Regions from separate parts of the Paenibacillus sp. P32E genome, predicted to be linked through region 2. Evidence: a T-box and tRNA genes for the amino acid it is inferred to sense, from the RefSeq annotation. Region 2 holds a T-box; the other regions hold tRNA genes.
What was found. A T-box is a leader RNA that pairs with one kind of tRNA and senses whether it is charged. The one in region 2 lies ahead of lysS (lysine--tRNA ligase), so its partner is inferred to be a tRNA-Lys.
Positions count from the first base shown of each region.

Region 1 (5,202 bases), on a different contig from region 2:
ATATACGTTCCACGGTTAACCTTGATAATGTGAACACTCCGATTGCCGCACGCAATGAGCGGGAGCCTTACGATAACGATAACGCTAACCCGGCTGATGACCTGATGGAATTTGTTCAGCAGCATTCGGTTGAAGAGGTCATTGATTACGAATGTAGCCTTATCGGAAGCCGCATCTCCTTTTATAGAGAAATCCTGCAGCGGATGTTCATGGACAATTTGGGTCCCTCGGATCCTGAATTCCAAAAGGTACAGGATATTGTCCGTATTTACGAACAGTCCTTGGATATGTTATCCAGTCTGAATGGTCCGAATCTCGACGCCGGAAGACGCGGCAGATAATAGCCTCTCCAGGTTTTGTCCAGGTTCTACTAATCTTTTGAAAGGCTGGTTCTAATGACATTTGAGCTAATAAAGGGACAAAAATGCAACTTAACAAAAGACGATCCACTCCTTACCCGTATTATAGTAGGAATGGGCTGGCACAATACAAGATCTGAGGTTGAGGTTGATTTTTCTGTGTTTTTGCTTACGCCGTCCCAGACTGTCTCTAAAGATGAGGACCTTATTTATTATGGTAATCCTTCTACTCCGAACCAATCCGTAGCTATATTGCCGTCCGATCAAAGAGTCTGCTCGGGGTTAGCCGATAACACACAGATCGCTGTCGAGCTCAGTCAAATCCCTACAGACTACGAACGGATTGCATTTGCCCTAACGATATATGAAGGTGAGAAACGGCTGCAAAACTTCTCGCTATTGGGCGATGTGTATTTACGGATCGTCAACGCTGCTGATGGAATGGAACTTTTGCGCTACAGGCTTGGTAAAACCTTTTCGGTAGAGACCGCTATTGTCGTAGGAGAAATCTATAGATATCATAATGAATGGAAGTTCAGCGCTGTGGGTTCCGGATATGCAGGAGGCTTAGCTGCCTTATGTAAAAGTTATGGGATACAGGTCAACAACATCCTCCCGTCAGTTCAACCCGCCAGCCCAGTAATTCAATCGCAGCAGTCCCCCCTCTCTCTCCCAGAGCTGCGGTCACGGCCTAAGACGGCGGGCCATTTGCCCCCCTCTTCACCAGCATCACCTTCAGCCGCTCCTTTAAATCTCAATACCATCCTGCTTAAGAAACGCGGGGAGGTGATCAATCTCCAGAAAGGGACTGAATCCCTGGGCGAGATCCTGATCAATCTCAACTGGTATCAAAAAAAATCATCGGGATGGTTCGGAAGTAAAGGAATCGACCTTGACCTTGGTTGTCTGTTTGAATTAAAAAATGGCATTAAGGGCTCTGTCCAAGCACTCGGTGAATCCTTCGGAAGCTTGAACAGGCCGCCTTACATCTCCCTGGACGGGGATGACCGCACCGGATCCATAGCCACGGGCGAGAATCTGCGGATCAATGGCCATTATCTTTCCGAAATCAGCAGAATTGTGATCTTTGCTTTTATCTATGAAGGCATCACGAACTGGTCTGAGGCTGACGCCATTGTAACCATCAAGCAGCAAGGCGGACCGGAAATCGAGGTCCGGCTGGATGAGCATAACAATCATAAGGGGATGTGTGCCATCGCTATGATCCGTAATCAGAAGGATGAGACCTTCAGCGTGGAGAGACTCGTAGAATATTTCGCCGGGCACCAGGAATTGGATCAGTATTATAACTGGAATCTGAGATGGGAAGCCGGCAGCAAATAGCGATTCTTTTTATTTTAAATTGAATTCATTAAAAATGTTCGCGTTACAAGACGTAGGTTGTGAAGCACACGCCGCTCTTATACAATGCATGCCTGAATAATACTTCAGGAGGTATTGTTTTGGGGCGGTTTTTTTGTGGGATACCTTAAATTTGGGTTTATGAATTAAGAAGGAGTTCGGTATGTCGCGATTTGAGCAGCAGTACGGAGAATGGTTAAGAAGCAATCTCGAGAATGAGAGCAACCACAGGCGCAGAGAATTACTTGGCAAAGGCTTAGGTCACGGAACAGTTGAGTTCCTCCGCACGGTATGGTTCGCATGGGGTTGGGGTTGGCGGTGTCAGTTCCATTATTGAGCGTCCTCATTGGACGGTAGCAATTGCCGGTAGCAGTTGGCGGCAACAGTGGGCGGTAGCCGTATTAGTTGCCGTTGACGATTGTCGTTGACGGTTGCAGGTCTGTAATCTCCCCACTCCACTCCATTCACTGCATAACCATCCCGCTTCCCGAAACTGCAAAATAACGGCATCTCTGCCGATGGACTCTCAGGGGCTCGAACCCTGGACAAATAGCTTAAGAGTCTACTGCTCTACCATCTGAGCTAAGAGTCCATGTGATTCAGCACCCTCGTTCAATAGGGTATCGCAGTCGCACGGGAGCTTCTGGATAAAATCATCGGCGTAGGAAAAACAAAAGATCCGTTGCCAAATCTGGACGGACCTTTTGTTACTATTTGGACATCGTTTTATTTGAACCGCTGGGCTTGCCTTGAGGGCATGATGGTTAGTTCCGGAATACTGACATGCTCAGGCTGCTCCAATGCATAGAGTGCCGCCTCTGCAACATCATCGGGATGTAACGGCAGGACTTTCGAAGCAAACGCGCGTATTTCATCCTCGGAATACCCGGCCACCTGAGAAAATTCGGTTGCCACCGCCCCGGGCTGAATCGTCGTAACGCGAATCCCCTGATCGATTGTCTCCAAACGTAATGCAGACGCTATGGCGTTAACGCCGTATTTGGTAGCGCTGTATGGACCTCCTCCGGCAATCACTTCCTTGCCGGCAATGGAGGAGATGATGATGACATCTCCCTTGCCCTGACCCAGCATTGGCGGAAGCCCGTAGTGCAGCGTCAACATTAGACCGTGTACATTCGTCCTGTACAGCTCCTCCCATCTTTCCAGATCCACTTCTACCAAAGGACTTCGATACCCGAATCCGGCATTGGCAACTATAATATCAAGACGGCCCCAGCGATTAATCGTTTCATTGACCACATGCTGTACTTCTTCAGCCTTTTGAATATCAGCAGGTACCGCCATAACCTCGTACAATCCCTCTTTTTGCAATTCCTGTACCAGCTCATCCAATCGATCCCGTCGACGTGCCACTACAGTCACATGGGCGCCGTGCTTTACCAGTTTTCTGGCGATCGATGCCCCGATTCCGCTGCTAGCGCCTGTCACCAAGGCCACTTTGCCGGACAGACTCTCCTTCTCATTCCAAGATAGCTCCAAATCATCCAGATTCATTTCGCACCCTCCCAGATTCCAACCTTATTTTGTTAAAAGCACACGATGAACGCCCTTGCTGCCTCCGGGTGCCGTTCCTATATATAAATATCCATTATGGCTTGTAGCCGTAGTTACGCCATACAGTTTGCCTTCCTGATCATGCTAGCTTCCGATAAACTCTCCCTGCGGACTGAACTCCGCAGCAAGCCCATGCTTCGCCGGTGAGCTTGCGCCTCCAATGTCATTTTTGAGAGACTTTAGATTTGGACTACGATTTTACCAAAATATTGCTTTCCTTCAGCCAAGAGCGCGAGCGCTTCTCCTATTCGATTTAGAGGGAATACACGGTCGATGACGGGATGTAAACGATGATGGGCAATCGCTCGATTCATCTTTTCAAAGTGATCCCGGTTGCCGACTTGACTGCCGCGAACCGTTGCGGCTTTATGCAAGATACTGGAGACATCGTATTCCGCAATGGTCAAGCCCGATAAGAACCCGACCATACTCACGGTCCCACCTGTTCGAAGTGCATTTATGGATTTCCCCATCGTTGCCGCTCCTCCAACATCCAGAACATGGTCGACGCCGCCAGTCAACTCTAACGCTGCCTTATCCCAATCAGGAACCTCCGAATAGTTGATCGTTTGCCATGCGCCAAGAGCTTTTGCTCGTTCCAGCTTGTCGTTGCTGCTCGACGTGATGATGACTCGTGCTCCGGCCATAAGCGAGAATTGTAGCCCGAAGATGGAGACACCGCCTGTTCCTTGCAGCAGCACAGTATCACCCGCTTGCAAACCACCGTATTCGATTAGCATGCTCCATGCGGTTAATGCCGCGATCGGCAGGGTGGAGGCCTCCTCATAAGTGAGGTGATCGGGAATAGGGACGACTCCGTCTTCATGTAGCACGACATACTCGGCCGCTACTCCATTCAACGGACCTCCCAGACTTTCTTCTAACACCCCTGGTCTTGGGTTGCCGCCAATGAAGCGCTGTTGAAAATTACCTGCTACTCGTTGTCCGACCTGAAATCTGGTTACTCCTGGGCCAATGGCTACAATTTCTCCCGCTCCGTCTGATAATGGAATGAAGGGAAATTTGACTTCGATCGGCATTAATCCGCCGAGGACCACTAGATCCCGATAATTGAGAGAAGCTGCCCTCATGCGGATCAGCACCTCCTTAGGACCTGGCGTTGGTTTGTCGAGTTCCGTCATGGTTAATTCCTCAAAGCCGAAGCCGTTTGTCAGTTGTACAGCTTTCATCGTATTGTCCTCCCTGCAAGATAAGATTACTATGTTGCAATATAGAAACACCGTTACCGTTGCTCGAAAGTAATTTTCGATTCTCATGAAAGTTAAGTACCGCGCATTTACGGTAACGATGTTTCCTATCGGTATCATTGTACCCACCTGATTTTAGAAAGTCAATATGATCTTTGAGCCTCCATCGTTTTATAGACTAGTGAAGGACAACTGTATACAATTCCTGCTAAGATGCCTCCTCCAATACGAACACACGAAGTTGAAAACCTACCAAGAAGCTCGCATGCAAAATACTGAAAATCTCCACAAGCTCGTTGTTGATGCTGCGGCAACCAATAATGAATTGCTCGACAAAATTCAATTACAGCTTGTTTGTCAATAAAGAAGGCTTGGCACAGCAGTTGTATCTGGACGGTTGCAAGCTCCTCACTAACGAATTCGAGAGAACGCCGTAAGCTGCTGATCCAGCACAGCATATGCTGAATTTTCAATTGCGTTTGACAGTCTCGTTCAATCAGCGATTGGAACACCGGTCCGTTCGCGGAGCGTCCACACCAAGCGCTTACGTCAATCCTGTTAAAAAAAGAGGATATTCCAACCAGCCATTCATGGCTTTAGGAAATCCCCCATTACTTTTAATAATCGGTGCTAATTGTTATATCATGGTAGGTCGAAAATGTTTTTTGCATTCCCGTTAACTTTTCCATTGCCCGCTG
Region 1 covers NZ_LVYY01000019.1:2,200-7,401, reverse strand. The annotation lists gene A3848_RS18180 (hypothetical protein) at 1-341, shown strand, start outside; gene A3848_RS18175 (TerD family protein) at 396-1,703, shown strand; partial or broken gene A3848_RS33025 (transcriptional regulator) at 1,885-2,019, shown strand; tRNA gene A3848_RS18165 (tRNA-Lys) at 2,241-2,313, opposite strand; gene A3848_RS18160 (SDR family oxidoreductase) at 2,448-3,236, opposite strand; gene A3848_RS18150 (zinc-dependent alcohol dehydrogenase family protein) at 3,476-4,486, opposite strand; gene A3848_RS18140 (oxidoreductase) at 5,122-5,202, opposite strand, start outside.
Region 1: it encodes a tRNA-Lys, which carries the amino acid that the T-box ahead of lysS (lysine--tRNA ligase) is inferred to sense. The anticodon was not compared.

Region 2 (5,202 bases):
CTCTGGGACTTAAAGCTGTTACAGACGGAGAATTCCGCCGGTCCTGGTGGCATCTGGATTTCTTTCTTGGGATCACAGGCACGCAGAAGATCAGTCTGGATCAAGGCAGAGGTGCTAAAGAGACGGTTCAGCGTGCAGAAAGCTTCCGGATCGTTGACAAAATCTCCTTTGGTGATCATCCCATGGTGGGAGAGTTCATTGAGCTGCAACAGATGGCTGGAGATACACTGGCCAAAATGACTATTCCTTCTCCGGCTTTGTTCCACTTCGTGCAGGACTACAACGGCAATGAGATCTATCCTGACCGCGAGACGCTGTATCATGATATTATCCAAGTCTATCAGCAGGCCATCCGTGACTTCTATGAGGCAGGATGCCGTTATCTGCAGTTGGACGATACGACCTGGGGGACTCTCTGCAGCGGCAGACACCGGGCGCATCTGCGCAGCCGCGGCATTGATCCCGATCAGCTCGCCAAGGATTATGTGAGGCTGATTAATGAAAGTATCAACGAGCGGCCGGAGGATATGACGATTGCACTGCATGTCTGCCGGGGAAATTTCCGTTCTACCTGGTTTGCCGCCGGCGGGTATGAGCCAATAGCTGAAACTCTATTCGGAGAGGCTAAGGTAGATGCCTTTTTCCTCGAATATGATAATGAACGTTCCGGCGACTTCACTCCGTTGCGCTTCATCCGAGGTCAGCAAGTTGTACTAGGTCTCGTGACAACGAAGCATGGCGGTCTGGAGAGCAGCGAGCAGATCATCGCGCGTATTGAAGAAGCTGCACAGATGGTTCCGATCGACCAGTTGTGCCTCAGCGCCCAATGCGGCTTTGCCTCTACCGAAGAAGGTAACATGCTGACGGAGGAAGAACAGTGGGATAAGCTTCGTCTAATCATTGAAACGGCAAATAAAGTTTGGCTTTGATTTTGTGCGGATATTGTCCAGCCAGTAATCGCAGCTAGAGGTCAAGCTCTTTCGGAAATGGGCGCAAATACTGCAACAGTGGCTCATAACGCGCTTACCGTACAATTGGCAAAGAAGCAGCTGTTGAACTCTACAGTGATGTTTTAAATACAATTAAGGAATCCAATGTACAATTGTATATAGAAGTACATAAAGCCATCTGGTATTGGATGGCTTTTATATTTGAAACGATTTACCTGTTCTAAAGTGGATATCTAAGTGTTTTTGGCTATGCGAGGTGCAAAAAAACTGACCGGAGTTGTTAACCGGCCAGTTTTTATTCTCAGTTCTATAAAAGCGCCATGAGAATTGCAACAATTTGTTTTGCCTTAATACATTGTTTTCCAGCAGGAGTATCAACGCATATCTCTGATTCTCCAACAATTGTGGGGTTAATCAAATCGTAGGTACCATTAATTTCATATGTTACTGAATATAATGTGACACCAGCAAAAACTTTATGCTTTGATCGAATCCATACTTTTAAATTAACTACAGTTCCATTAAGTGAAAGTTCTTCAACCCGAGCATCTCTTTCATTTCCAACCGCTAAGTTTTCCTTACAATAATCAGCAATTCTTGCTTTCACTTCATCAATTGTTGATGTAGATTCTAAACGAAAAGCATTTTCATTTAACGCAGTTTCAACCTGAATATTCGTAATTTCAAATGAATTAAGCGCAGTAGCCAAATTAATCTCCACCTTTTATTTTTTTAACTTCGTTCTTTAGAATGGAGTGGAAAAGGATGAATTATCCTGTTAAAAATTGGTATGTAAACCTTTTTAATAAAATTGTATATTCCTTACTTTCATTTGATATAAACGATTAAAACATAAATGTTAATATATAACATTAATATTCGTTTTTTAGAAGGAGATGATAAGACCGAAAATTTATTTAGGAGGGTAAGACATGACAAAAGAAAACGATAAAACAATTATCCTAATATCGTTAAAGGAGAATGTGAATCCAGAAAGTGTACTTCCTGTGAATATAAGATCAAGCGGTAATTCTACACTTAGCCATTCTGAAATACCTGAGGGGATTGAAATCCAGAGAGTACACAGTATTGAACCTCTTCTGAAGAACGGCATAATAGAAGGAGCATCTGTTGATAATAATTCACTCAATCAGAAAACATTTGAAAATGAATACAAAAAAATGAGCGAAACTGAGAAAAAGTTATACAGAACATTTGAAATTAAGCTAAATAAAAATATTGATGTTGAAGAATTTTTGGAGAAATTAAGGAAAAATAATGGCGTTGAAAGAGCAGAACTAGATACAGTTAATGTACTACATGACGTACCCAATGATACGCGATATGAAGAACTATACGGCCTGAAAAATATTCAATGCGAAAAGGCTTGGGAGATTAGTCAAGGTGAAGATGTTGTGGTTGCGGTTGTGGATTCAGGAGTCGATTATAATCATCCTGATATTAAAGAGAATATGTGGAAGGATGTAAATGGGAACTTTGGCTATGATTTCTCAGATGAAGAAAGTGACCCGCAAGACCAAAATTTACACGGTACGCATGTTGCAGGAACCATAGCAGCTATTGGCAATAATGATATGGGAATTATCGGTGTAGCCCCTAAAGTTAAAATAATGGCTTTAAGAGTTTTCCCGAAGGGTGGAAGTAACAGTAAAATCATTGCAAGAGCTTTAAAATATGCAGTCGATAATGGTGCCAAGGTCATTAATAATAGTTGGGGACCGATAGAAAGAACTAAGGAAAACTTTGTAATCGAAGATGCATTAGATTATGTTTTTGAAAAAGGGGCCATTGCTGTTGTCTCTGCAGGTAATGCAAATGATGAAGCGAAGTATTATTCACCCGCTAACTATAGCAAAACAATATCTGTTGGAGCAGTAAATATTGCTGATCAGCGGGCTGATTTTTCAAATTATGATGATACCGTTGATGTTGCAGCACCGGGAGTGCAAATTCTATCCCTTAAAGCCCGTAGTAATGACTACTTAAAAATGGATGGTACTTCAATGGCGGCACCACATGTCAGTGGTTTGGTGGCTTTACTGTTATCGAAAAAGCCGGATCTTACATTTGGGCAAATTAAAGAGATACTGCAAGATAGTGGTGATACTATACAAACAGATAAATTTGTTGGTAAGAGAATAAATGCATTTAATGCTCTAAACCACAGTTTAATGAACGGCAATGTAATTGAAAGAGAATTAGCGGGTGTAGGAAATATGTCATTCCAAAGTTAGCTGCATAAGGGTAATGACATTCTGAACTAGTTTTGCTATAGTGGAATATATTGAAAACAGCATATCACTTCAGCGATGACGAGAAGAGTACTTAGGCGGCACAGTTCACAGAGAGCTTCGGAATGGTGAAACGGAGCAGCAGTGTGCCTAACGAAAAAAGTCTCCGAGCCTCATACGGAATTGGGCAGCACGCCTAAGGATGCTATGACGGGTTCTCCCGTTACAGAGATAGGGTATAAGCGTAATGGCCGTACCCGAAGAGGCGTTCATGGTGACATGTCCGCGAACAGAGGTGGTACCACGGCGCTGATTACAGCTCTCGTCCTCAAGATGACAATCTTGAGGATGAGGGCTTTTTTTGTTGTTTTTTTACAATAATTGTAGAGGTGATTATTCATGCATTGGTCAGAGAAAATTGCAAAACGGTTAATCGAAAGCCACCCGGAGCAGCAGACATTCGTATGCGCATCAGGGATCAGTCCGTCAGGCCACATCCATATCGGGAACTTCCGGGAGATTGTGACGACTTATTTTGTAAGTAAGGCGCTTGAAAAAGCGGGTAAAAAGGTCCGGTTTATTTTTTCATGGGATGACTTTGACCGTTTCCGTAAGGTTCCGGTTCATGTGGACCCAAGTTTCGGTCAGTATATCGGCAGGCCCTATACGCAGGTTCCTTGTCCATACGGGTGTCACACTTCCTATGCGGAGCATTTTGAGCAGGAATTTGAACAAGCGCTCAGCGCTTTTGGGATCAGGCCTGAATTTATCTATCAGAGCAAAGAATATCAATCCCGCCGTTATGCACCGGGAATCCTTCAGGCGCTGCGCAGCAGAGGAGAAATCTATGACATTCTGATGGCCTTCAAAACAGGAGAAGCCAGCGAAGCAGAGAGAGCCACATTTTATCCTGTAAGTGTGTATTGCGGGGATTGTGGCAAGGACTCGACTACAGTGCATTATTTTGATGAAGAGCAAGGACTCTTGACCTACAGCTGTAAATGCGGCCATCACTGTACGATGTCTGTTGCGGAAGCGGAGAATATCAAGCTGCAATGGAAAATCGACTGGCCGATGCGCTGGAATCTGGAGCAGGTGCTGTTCGAGCCTGGAGGCCGCGACCATTCGTCGGAAACGGGCAGCTACAATGTAGCGTCCGTGATCTCGGAGAAAATTTTTGAGAATGAACCGCCTATGTATGAGCCTTACGAATTTATTAGAATCAAAGGCAGCTTTGCCAAAATGTCCAGCTCGTCCGGGAATAACTACACGCCTGATGATCTGCTGAAGGTCTATGCCCCGGAGAATATTCTGTTTCTGTTTGCCAAATACCAGCCGGACGCTGAGTTTCATATCGGGATGGACGAAGATGTGCTGCGCAATTATACGGAATTCGAACGTTACCGGAAGGCTCACGATTCCCGTACACTCACGGATGATATGGATTCGGCGGTAGAGCTTTCGCTGATTCATCCGTTGAACGACAGAATACCTAGCTTCGGTCCCATTGCAGGCTTGCTGCCTCTGATTCATTTCGATCTACATCTGCTACAGGAGATTATGACCCGGAACGGAGAGGTAGTGGATGCGGATGGGCTGAAGCAAACAGCGGAGCGGGCGGAATATTGGATCAAGCACTGGATGCCGCAAAAGCTGGTTACCGTAAATTCCAGCCGTGATACTGCCTTGTATGATACCTTGGAGACACATGAGCAAGCATGGCTGGAAGCCTTTTGCGGACTGCTGAGGACCGGGGGGTTGGAGGATGAGCAGATGATGACAGAAATTTACGCTATTTGTTATAACGAGGATAAAAAAACGATGAAAAACAATCAAAAACGTTTGTTCACCCTAATCTATCAGCTGGTGCTGGGCCAGGAGACAGGTCCGCGAATCCCTGTGCTGATCCAGGCAGTCGGGCTGGATAGGTTGCTGGCTTTGCTGGATTTTTAGCCGTCACCGGGACTGCCCTTTACGGGATACACAGAGCGGAGGTATAA
Region 2 covers NZ_LVYY01000002.1:122,645-127,846, reverse strand. The annotation lists gene A3848_RS02800 (5-methyltetrahydropteroyltriglutamate--homocysteine S-methyltransferase) at 1-929, shown strand, start outside; gene A3848_RS02795 (hypothetical protein) at 1,258-1,659, opposite strand; gene A3848_RS02790 (S8 family peptidase) at 1,883-3,205, shown strand; T-box leader at 3,272-3,535, shown strand; gene lysS (lysine--tRNA ligase) at 3,602-5,155, shown strand.

Region 3 (5,202 bases), on a different contig from region 2:
TCCCAGCAAACCGAGTACATCACCTGCAAACGTGTCAACATTTCCGCTGTAAATGGCAATGGCCCCATTGCCGCCGTCGGATACATATGCAAAGGTCTTCTCTCCGCTGACAGCAGACTTATCCTTAAGCGTCTGCGCACGCTTTTTCAATTCAGCGATATAGGCAGCAGCGTTCTCCTGTACATCAAAGATCTGGCCGATCTGTTCAATATCCTTGTACAGGCTGTCCAGTGTGGACCCCTTAACGCTAGTATTCTGCACGAATGTCTTGATGCCCAGTTCGTTCAATCCTTCTACCGTCCCAACGCCCCAATCTGCATCGGCATACAGGTCGCTGCGCCCCAGAACAAGATCAGGACTTGCTCCAACAACCAGCTCTTTACTGGCATATTCTTTCGAGATCACAGGGATCTTCTTGAATTCTTCCTGCACCGCCGGGTCACCTGCACCGTAAAGGGCCGCAACGCCGACCATTTTGTCGGTCAAGCCCAGCTTGATCAGCAGCTCAGCAGCTCCCTGGGTATTGGCTACCACTTTTTCAGGCGCCTTATCAAAAGTCTGTGATTTGGCTTTCCATTCCGTTCCTTCACCATTATTGGTGTAGTTCTCAATGGTAAGCGGATATACTGTTTTGGTACTTGGAGCAGCTTCCTCTGTGGCAGCTGGACTGCTTGAAGGCGCAGCCGATTCCGCCGCTTTATTTGCGTTCTTCGTGTCGGAAGAACATGCTGCTATCATTACCGCCATTACCAAAACCGCGAGCAGCGGCACATATCTTTTAAATACATTCTTCATTACCTTAATCCCCTTTTCTATATGTACATTTGTGTATCCTGCATACTATTGTGACAAGCCGATATCTGGCAGAAGATACAACCGTAGAATATAGAATGTGAGAACCGTTGTCAATGATAATAATTCTCATTGACAACGGTTCTCAATATGGATTATATTTTAAATTAAACATAGATTAAGGAGCCCAATGAATGCCATGCAAACCGATCTAGCTGCACAATCTGAACCTAAGAAGTCTATTATCCACACCCGTTACGGCTTTATGACCGTCATTGGTATTCTGCTTATTATTACAATATTGTCTGCCGGGGCTGCGGTCTCCTTTGGGCAGGTTGACATTCCCGTCTCCCAATCCTACCGGATCCTGCTCCACCACCTCACGGGTATTCAAATCGGAGATGTACAGGAACTGACTTCCGGTTCCTTCGTCGATATTATCTGGAAAATACGCTTTCCCCGCGTTCTGATGGCTTTGTTCATCGGAGCCGGACTCACGTTATGCGGAACCATCATGCAGGCGGCGGTTCAGAATCCTCTCGCTGATCCATACATACTGGGTATTTCATCCGGCGCTTCCCTCGGAGCAACGTTCGCTATCCTGATCGGCTTTGGTTCCATGGGATTACTGGGCCAGACAGGAGTTGCCTTCTGGGCCTTCGCCGGTGCCGTCGGCGCTTCCCTGCTGGTCCTGATTCTGGCAAGCGCGGGCGGCAAAATGACCTCCGTCAAGCTCGTCCTGGCCGGTATGGTTATTAACGCCTTATGCACTGCCTTTGCGAATTTCATTGTTTATTTTGCCAACAACGCAGAAGGCATCAAGACCGTTACATTCTGGACGATGGGCAGCCTGGCCGCTGCGAGCTGGGACAAACTTCCGCTAATCTCGATAGCCATCCTTCTTGCCGTTTTCTTTTTTCTGATGCAATTCCGGGTCTTGAACGCTATGATGCTGGGCGATGAAGCAGCGGTCACCCTGGGCATTCATCTGGGTGCTTACCGCAAAGCCTATATGATGATTACTGCGCTGATTACAGGGGTGATGGTGGCAAGCTGCGGCATGATCGGATTCGTGGGTCTAATCATCCCCCATTTGGTCAGAGGACTGGTTGGCTCGGATCACCGGAGACTGCTGCCCGCGTCCATTCTGTTCGGAGCGATCTTTCTGATCTGGACAGATGTCATTGCGCGGACGATTGTGCCAAATGTAGAGCTCCCCATCGGGATCATTACCGCCTTAATCGGCGCACCGATGTTCATGTACATGCTGATCAAAAAAGGCTACGCATTTGGAGGGAAAAGCTAATGAACTTGAACGTTGATCACCTAAGCGTCTCTTTTGCCGATGCGAATATTGTAAAAGATGTATCCCTGAAGGTCAGAAACAAGCAATTTGTCGGCCTCATTGGTCCGAACGGCTGCGGCAAATCTACACTTCTCAAGAGTATTTATAAAGTGATCAAGCCCCGCCAAGGCGATGTATTCCTGTCTGAAATGAATGTAATGAAATCAAGCCCCCGAATCGTGGCGCAAAAGCTGGGTGTAGTCGGCCAGTTCAACGAACTCAGCTTTGACTTCACCGTACGGGAAATGGTTGCTATGGGAAGAACCCCGCATAAAGGGATGCTGGAGACCGATAATCAAGAGGACTTCAGCATTGTCTCAGGCGCTCTGCGCAAGGTCAACCTGGAAGGCCATGCAGGCCGCAGCTATAATTCACTATCCGGTGGTGAAAAACAGCGTGTCATCCTCGCCCGCGTTCTGGCCCAGCAGCCCGAATTCATGATTCTGGATGAGCCGACTAATCATCTTGATATTAAATACCAGCTGCAAATTCTAAATATCGTTAAAAAGCTCGACATCGGCATTCTCGCCGCACTCCATGACCTCACCCTTGCTGCGGAATACTGTGATTATCTGTACGTCATGAAAAAGGGCCAAGTGGCCGCCTGCGGGAAGCCGGAGGATATATTGACGAAGGAATTAATCGGCCAGGTATTTGATGTGGCCTGCGAGACCTACCGCAACCCCGTGACCGGGGCGCTTGGCATTGCTTATCTGGAGACACGCTAGTTACGAAAGCAACCTTTTTAGCCCTTCCGCTTCCCTAATCAGAAGTCGGAAGGGCTTATTCATGTTTTGGGGCAGGGTCCTGATCATTCGAACTGAATCTCCGTCTTAAATACGATAAGCGCTCTATAGGTTGTAAGTTCTCAATCTTATCAGCCCATTTCTGAAATTAGCTCTTTGAAGACAAAAAAAGAAACGGCATTTCTGCCGTTTCTTCTGTGATGGACTCTCAGGGGCTCGAACCCTGGACAAATAGATTAAGAGTCTACTGCTCTACCAACTGAGCTAAGAGTCCACATCATTGGTCGAATCATACCGCCTTTAGCTCATTCGCAGAAGAACGGAATAAATCTCTCGTATAAAAGATTATATCATGATACAAAACATAGATCAAGGTTTATTTTTTCGGGTTTTCTAAAAAGAATAATTTACGGTGGATCATAATATTCGTCTTGCTTGGAGCAGTAAAATAGACTGCCTTCATCCGAATATGAAGTGCAGTCTATTCCAGCAGGTCACAGCACCGAACGCAAAAACCTGCCTGTGTGGGAAGCTTCCACTTCAGCTACCTGCTCCGGTGTGCCTTCGGCAACCACATACCCGCCGTCATGGCCTCCTTCCGGGCCCATATCAATAATATAGTCAGCGGACTTCATGACATCCAGATGATGTTCAACAACGATAACCGTATGCCCGCTATCCACCAGTTTGCCCAGAGACAGCAGCAGCTTTTGGATATCCGACAGATGCAGCCCTGTGGTAGGCTCATCAAGGATATACAAATTGCGGGCTCCCCTCTTGATTTTGGACAGCTCATACACCAGCTTGACACGCTGTGCCTCTCCGCCGGACAGGGTGGTCGAGCTTTGACCTAAGCGCATATAGCCAAGTCCGAGCTCATCCATAATCTCCAGCTTATGCTTCAGGTACTTATGGCCGCTGAAGAATTCACGGGCTTCCTCCACCGTCATCTCCAGTACATCGGCGATACTTTTACCCTGGACCTTAATTTCCAGACCCTCCTCCGAGAACCGCTGCCCCTTGCACACCGGGCAAATCGTTTCGATATCGGCCATAAACTGCAGATTGGTGACGATTACTCCGTCTCCGGCGCATTGCTCACAGCGGGTGCCTCCTGCATGGGTCAGACTGAAGTCAATTGCCTGGTATCCCCTGTCCACCGCTTCCGGCTGCATGGCGAAGAGATCCCGGATTTTGTCATAGATGCCTATGTAGGTTGCCGGGTTCGATTTGCTGTTCCTTCCAATAGGGGTCTGGTCAATATTAATGACATTGTTCAGCAGATCCGCACCGAACAGAAAATCATGCTCGCCTGCAACAATCCGCGCAGCCGTTTTGTCGATTTTCAATTGCTTGAACAGAATCTCGTTAATCAATGAGCTTTTCCCTGAACCGGATACTCCGGTAATACAGATGAACACACCCAGTGGAATATCCAGATCCACATTCTTCAGGTTGTTTTCCCGGGCGCCTTGAATGCTCAGAAAATCATCTCCCAGGCTTCTGCGCTTGCCGGGGACGGGAATGCTGGCTTTTCCGGATAGATATTGGCCTGTCACTGACAGGGGCTCACCTATAATATCCTCAATGGTCCCGCACGCTACAACCTGACCCCCATGAATTCCTGGACCCGGGCCGATTTCGATAATATGATCCGCACTCTGTATGGTATCCATATCATGCTCAACCACAATTACGGTATTGCCGATATCCCGCAGCTTCTTCATGGTATCTATCACGCGGCTGGAATCACGGGGATGCAGGCCAATACTTGGCTCGTCCATGACGTACAGCATTCCCATCAGCTCACTGCTGATCTGGGTCGACATTTTGATCCGCTGCATCTCACCGCCCGAAATACTATCGCTTCTCCGGCTAAGACTGATATAGTGCAGTCCGATATCAACGAGCAGGGATACCCTGGTGCGGATCTCGTGAATGATCGAGGAGGCCACATCCTGAATCTCTGCCCCAAACGTCAATGCTTCCAGCGAATGTAGCAGCTCAGGCAGCTGTTTGCGGCATAGCTGGTCAATGTTTTCTTCTCCGAGGGTAACCTGTAGGCGCTGTTTCTTGAGCCTTGCTCCATGGCATTCCGGGCAGATCTTCTCAATCATACAATCCTTGATGAACGTCGGTTCGAAGGCTTCCGAGGTAGAACTTTTCCGTATGTAATGCTTGTACCAGCTCTCCATCTCGTGAACGAACCCCCAGAATGGACGGTCACGTCCGATCATCCAGTTCTTCTTCGTTGAATTAGGGGGCTGGAGCATGGGGAGCACCTCGCCTTTGGTCCCGTAGAAGAGAAGCTCATGAATT
Region 3 covers NZ_LVYY01000019.1:23,537-28,738, reverse strand. The annotation lists gene A3848_RS18290 (ABC transporter substrate-binding protein) at 1-795, opposite strand, end outside; gene A3848_RS18285 (FecCD family ABC transporter permease) at 992-2,098, shown strand; gene A3848_RS18280 (ABC transporter ATP-binding protein) at 2,098-2,865, shown strand; tRNA gene A3848_RS18275 (tRNA-Lys) at 3,085-3,157, opposite strand; gene uvrA (excinuclease ABC subunit UvrA) at 3,378-5,202, opposite strand, start outside.
Region 3: it encodes a tRNA-Lys, which carries the amino acid that the T-box ahead of lysS (lysine--tRNA ligase) is inferred to sense. The anticodon was not compared.